DNA from 2 places in the Agarivorans aestuarii genome. Region 2 is predicted to be linked to the other one. Evidence: predicted binding sites of a transcription regulator. Region 2 holds the regulator's gene; the other holds the start of a gene.

Region 1 (3,178 bases), 1.0 Mb from region 2:
GTTGAGATAAGCTGCGTGCAACTTTTAGCATTTGCGGTTCTATGTCATTAGCATAGCGACCATCAAACGCTATTTGGCGAGTCATTAAATGCCGTGCATCAACCCGCTTACTCTTTGATTTGAAACGATGAAATAGTCGCTGGGAGACTTCTTCAGGTGTTCTATAAACCCCACCAAGCTGGGCATGTTCTCGCTTTTGCAATTGAAAAGGCCCAACAAACAAAGTTTTAGCGTAGCTATCTTTCTCGCAGGTATTTAAAGGAAATATGTCTGCGGCTACCTTCACTGTCATTTGGTCATCAATGATAGTCTCAACCAATAGCTTCATGTCATACACTTCGCCATTAGTTCGCACCGTTAGCTCATCGGTTTCCAGCACGCCAGACTTCACCACTTGCAGTGACTTTACACTGGCACCACCGCGATACATTAAGGTTAACAATGCATCTTGGATAGCCAGCTGACGAGCTTGATCCACTTGGCCGTCAACGATTTTGGCTTGGCCCTCACCCTCTAACCAAATGGCATAGCTTGGCAAAGCCATGCCCGTTAGCATCAACAAACAAGCACATGCTCTTATAATTTTAGACATCGTTAGCGTCCTATAGTGGCCACATACTTCCACCTAAGAATGACGAAAGCCATCCTTGAGTTTGTACGTCAGCGTGATCACCGGTACCGCTAAACTCTATGCGAGCGTCAGCAACTTGGTAGGAACCAATTGAATTGTTTTCACCTACATCCAATGGACGAACAATGCCGGTAAAGCGCATGTATTCTTTACCATTGTTAATAACTAACCACTTTTCACCCCGAACCACTAAGTTGCCGTTGTTCAAGATGTCGACCACCGAGACCGTGATTTTTCCAGACAAACGATGTCGTTGATCAGCATCTGAAGAGCCATCAAAGTCTTGTTTTTGTTTCATTTCCAGTTCAACAACTCGGCCGTTAATCGTTAGATTCCCACCCGGCACAGTAACCGGATCAAGCTTATAGCTGTTCTCTTTACCAAGGTTTGAACTGGCCGATTTAGTCGCCGTGGCTTCCTCCTCCAAAAGTACTGTAATAGTGTCGCCTAATGCAAAAGGTGGGGTATAACTATATAAGCTGCGTGAAGTATTAGCATTAAACATAGAGCCAGTCACTATCACTGGATCTGCTGCAGGGCTAGGTTCAATAGGTGCGTAAAAAGGATCATCGGGGATCGGAGAACGGCTATCGGTGCTTACTGTAACTTGGCGTTGATTGCGGTCTTCCCGTTCTTGAACGTTCTCCGCAACTTCTTCAACACCATCTGCAATTGACGAACATGCTGACAGCAACAATACATTGCACAACATCACTACTCTGGTAATCATTGGTCTATTCCTACTTACGTTAGTTTCCGTTTACCGTTCTCTTCCACTTGCTTTAACCTAGGCCCGAGCTTTTTATCTCGTTTATTGTAATTAGTTACCCAAGAAAGCCTTAGGCCACAAATAGCAAAGCAAATGCCACTAACGTCAGTAGAAACATATCCTTACGATAATCTAGCTGACAAAATCTTCACCTGACCGACAACAATCCGTCGTATTGCCTGAATTGGCTAAGCAACAGCAAAATATGCAAATTAAATGCCAATAAACAACCATAATTCAGTACTTTATAAGGAATTTATAATTTTTGATAAATTTTAATTTAGTGCTGCCGATACATCCTAATAGTATTTCAAACCATTTCTTTTAGTTGATTAGTCGGCAATAATTACCTAAAACCGGATAATAGTTGCCTTTCTCGCAGTTAACATAGGCAACCATTGCCTAGGGCTTGCTCCTCCTAAAACACAACCAAAAACAACAAAGAAGTAAAAGCTTATTAAATTCATAAACCTAGCAGCTAAGTTACTATCTTTATATTTGTAAGAGTCTCTCAAATAGCTATATAAAAATCGTCGATGAATCTAAATTTGGTTACTTATTTAGCCACTCAAACATCGTCGCTTTACGTATATAAAACCCGATACCAGCTAAACAAAACTCAGACTTTTTGAAGAGAGATATAATTCCGGACTAGAAGGCGGTGATTGAGATAGAGGGCTTGTTTGTAGGTTAATACACCGTCATATAACCATTTACTAACACTGGGCCGTTCGACCTTGTATGTGCAAGAAGGCGATGTCTGTGATGCGCTCGGTTAGTGCTGTTGAGTAAATGACTGAGGCTTGAGTGTGGGTATATCTGGAAGACTTTTGTGAGACTAAATCGCAGGCAATAAAAAAGCCCTCGTCGTATGACGAGGGCTTAGTAAGAGAGCCTGGCAGTGGTCAGGTGCGCAGCATAGCTGCTTGTGCTTCGGCGGAACAAAACTGCGTTTTGTCCTTAACCGCCTCCGCCCTACTTTTGAAAGCAGGCCATGCTAAACACAAACAAAAAGGGCTTCCCAATCGGGAAGCCCTTTTCGATAATGAGAGCCTGGCAGTGACCTACTTTCACATGGGGAAACCCCACACTATCATCGGCGCAGTTGCGTTTCACTTCTGAGTTCGGCATGGGATCAGGTGGGTCCACAACGCTATTGCCACCAGGCAAAAACTGTTGTCTTTAACATTCGAAAAAGCTAAAAATATCTCACGAGTACTAACAAGTATTCATGGTCAAAAAATAAGGTATCTATAAGCAACACCCTTTAGGTGTTGTATGGTTAAGCCTCACGGGTAATTAGTACAAGTTAGCTCAATGCCTCACAGCACTTACACACCTTGCCTATCAACGTTGTAGTCTCCAACGGCCCTTCAGAGGACTTAAAGTCCTAGTGAGAATTAATCTCGAGGCCTGCTTCCCGCTTAGATGCTTTCAGCGGTTATCAGTTCCGAACGTAGCTACTGGGCAATGCTATTGGCATAACAACCCAAACACCAGCGGTTCGTCCACTCCGGTCCTCTCGTACTAGGAGCAGCTCCCCTCAATTCTCAAACGCCCACGGCAGATAGGGACCGAACTGTCTCACGACGTTCTAAACCCAGCTCGCGTACCACTTTAAATGGCGAACAGCCATACCCTTGGGACCGACTTCAGCCCCAGGATGTGATGAGCCGACATCGAGGTGCCAAACACCGCCGTCGATATGAACTCTTGGGCGGTATCAGCCTGTTATCCCCGGAGTACCTTTTATCCGTTGAGCGATGGCCCTTCCATAC
Region 2 (3,178 bases):
GTGGCAAACCAATCGAAGCAGAGGCTAACGAAGTGCGTTACGACTTAAAAACCCAAACGCTAACACTCACTACCAATGCCCAACTCAAACAAGAAGAGAGCTTGGTAAAAGGTAACATGATCAAATACAGCATCAATAAACAAGAAATGGTGGCACAAGGTGACGAAAATAGCCGTGTAACCACCATTTTCCAGCCTCAGCAGCTTGAAGAGCTTACGCCCAAGGAAGACCAGCAATAATGAGTACCCTAATTGCTGAAAACTTAGCTAAGGCCTACAAAGGTCGCAAGGTAGTCAAAAACGTAAGTTTAAATGTAGAAACAGGCAAAATTGTCGGTTTACTGGGGCCAAATGGTGCCGGTAAAACCACCACTTTCTATATGGTGGTGGGTTTAGTGCCACGCGACCAGGGTCGAATTCTCATCGACGATGATGATATATCTAGCACAGCGATGCACACTCGCGCACGTAAAGGCATTGGCTACCTTCCACAGGAAGCCTCTATTTTCCGCCGTTTATCGGTTGAGAAGAACATCCTTGCGGTGTTAGAAACCCGTAAAGACTTAGATAAAGAGCAGCAGATAGGTGCACTAGATGACCTATTAGAAGAGTTTCATATTGGTCATATTCGTAAAAATCTCGGCATGAGCTTGTCGGGCGGTGAACGTCGAAGAGTCGAGATTGCCCGTGCGCTCGCGGCTGCGCCTAAGTTTATTTTGCTTGACGAACCCTTCGCTGGGGTAGATCCTATTTCTGTTATCGATATTAAAAAGATCATTGAACACCTACGTGATCGCGGTCTAGGTGTACTCATTACCGACCACAATGTTAGAGAAACTCTCGATGTTTGTGAGCATGCCTATATCGTTAGCCAAGGCGAATTGATAGCCTCAGGAAAACCAAAAGAAATTCTTGAAAACGAGCATGTGAAACGAGTTTATCTCGGTGAGCAATTCAAGCTATAGTTAAAGTAGTAAGTTTTCAAAAAGACAATAAGAAGAAGGAACAGCGGTAGTTAATGAAAGCATCTTTGCAGTTGCGTCTTGGTCAGCAGTTAACCATGACCCCCCAGTTACAACAGGCCATTCGCTTACTCCAGCTTTCAACGCTGGATTTGCAGCAAGAGATTCAAGAGGCTCTGGAAAGTAACCCTCTACTTGAGGCGGATGAGTCTCACGCGAGTGATGGTGACGCAACTGACGCGAAATCAGCCAATGAGAAATCTACCGAAGCTGAATCCACAGCGGATATAGACAATAGTCAAATTGAAGCTGGCGATGCCATTAACCAAGAAACCGTCTCCGATGACCTACCGGTTGATTCCACTTGGGATGATATCTACAGCGCCAGTTCAGCCCCAGCTAGCTCTTCTAGCGGCGCGGTGAGCGATGACAACGACATGGTGTTTCAAGGCGAAACTGTCGACTCACTACAAGACCACTTATTGTGGCAAATGCAACTCACGCCATTTAGTGAAGTGGACCAAGCCATTGCCTTAGCCATCATTGATGCTGTCGACGCATCAGGTTACCTCACTCAAGATTGTGAGCAACTACTCGAAGGCCTACGTTCAAGCGCCAATAACGACTTAGACGTAGAGCTAGATGAAGTAGAAGCGGTACTAAAACGCATTCAGCACTTTGACCCTGTTGGCATTGCCGCCCGCTCCCTGCAAGAATGCCTACTAATTCAACTAAGTCGCTTTGCCGAAGATACCCCATGGTTAGTTGAAGCCAAAGATGTAGTATCAAACCACATTGATGTTTTGGCCAATCGTGACTTTCGCTTACTGGCCCGTAAAACCAAGCTTAAAGAAGATCAATTGCGCGAAGTTATGCGCTTGATTCATACCTTAGAGCCGCGCCCAGGCAATGCAGTAGAGCCTAATCAAGCACAATATGTGATTCCCGATGTATCGGTAGTCAAGCGACAAGGCCGTTGGGTAGTTGAACTCAACCCAGATGCAATGCCTAAACTACGGGTAAACTCTCACTATGCTTCATTAAGTAAAACCTCTAATGCCACCGATACCCAGTTTATCCGTAGCCATTTACAAGAAGCCAAGTGGTTTATTAAAAGTATTGAAAGCCGTAACGAAACCCTACTAAAAGTATCCAACTGCATTGTTCACCACCAACAAGCATTTTTTGAATATGGCGAAGAAGCCATGAAACCAATGGTATTGAACGATGTTGCCGAAGCCGTAGAAATGCATGAATCGACCATTTCTCGGGTAACCACCCAAAAATTCATGCATACACCTCGCGGCATCTTCGAGCTTAAATATTTCTTTTCTAGCCATGTGGCTACCGATGGTGGTGGTGAATGCTCATCAACAGCCATTCGTGCATTAATTAAGAAACTGGTAGCTGCCGAAAATACCAGTAAACCACTTAGCGATAGCAAAATTGCTGATATTTTGGCAGATCAGGGGATCAAGGTGGCAAGACGTACGATTGCTAAATATCGTGAGTCTTTAGCAATTCCACCTTCTAACCAACGTAAGAGCCTTATCTAAGGCCAATAAAAGGGGAAGATATCTATGCAAATTAACCTTACTGGACACCACGTAGAAATAACTGAGTCTTTGAAAGAATATGTCCACACCAAGTTTGCCAAACTCACCCGACGATTCGATCAGATTAACAATGTTCACGTCATTTTAAACGTAGAAAAACTGAACCAAATTGCTGAAGCAACATTGCACCTTAACGGCGGCGAATTATTTGCAACCTCTGAGCATTCTGACATGTATGCCGCCATCGACAGTCTGATTGACAAGCTTGACCGCCAAGTCATCAAACATAAAGAAAAACTCAACAAACGTTAATCACCCCAATGCAACTAAATAAAGTACTTAGCTTGAACTGCACTCTCAGTGCAGTTCAATGCTCTTCAAAAAAGCGCGCCCTAGAAATAGTCAGCGAATTGGCTGCTAAACAGCTTGATACCACCACCCAATGCATTTTCGAAAGCTTGTTAAGTCGAGAAAAAATGGGCAGTACTGGTATTGGCCAAGGCATCGCTATTCCTCACGGTCGTATCGATAACCAACATCAAGCCACTGCGGTTTTCTTACGCTGCGATCCACCCATTTCTTTCGATGCTATTGATAATAAACCAGTAGATTTGGTTTTTGCGCTACTGGTTCCCGAAGATCAATGTAAGCAGCATCTTAA

The links. The regulator sigma-54, encoded in region 2, starts transcription at its own class of promoters, with help from an activator protein. The targets are predictions, from matches to a motif close to GTTGGCACGNNNNTNGNNT.
Region 1: the regulator sigma-54 is predicted to act here: its motif matches at 1,606-1,624, upstream of K5609_RS20430 (flagellar basal body L-ring protein FlgH).

Annotation. Positions count from the first base shown of each region.
Region 1 is NZ_AP023033.1:4,421,404-4,424,581, forward strand. It holds gene K5609_RS20425 (flagellar assembly protein T N-terminal domain-containing protein) at 1-592, opposite strand, end outside; gene K5609_RS20430 (flagellar basal body L-ring protein FlgH) at 603-1,361, opposite strand; rRNA gene rrf (5S ribosomal RNA) at 2,452-2,567, opposite strand; rRNA gene K5609_RS20440 (23S ribosomal RNA) at 2,679-3,178, opposite strand, start outside.
Region 2 is NZ_AP023033.1:752,497-755,674, reverse strand. It holds gene lptA (lipopolysaccharide transport periplasmic protein LptA) at 1-239, shown strand, start outside; gene lptB (LPS export ABC transporter ATP-binding protein) at 239-964, shown strand; gene K5609_RS03525 (RNA polymerase factor sigma-54) at 1,018-2,517, shown strand; gene hpf (ribosome hibernation promoting factor) at 2,542-2,829, shown strand; gene ptsN (PTS IIA-like nitrogen regulatory protein PtsN) at 2,838-3,178, shown strand, end outside.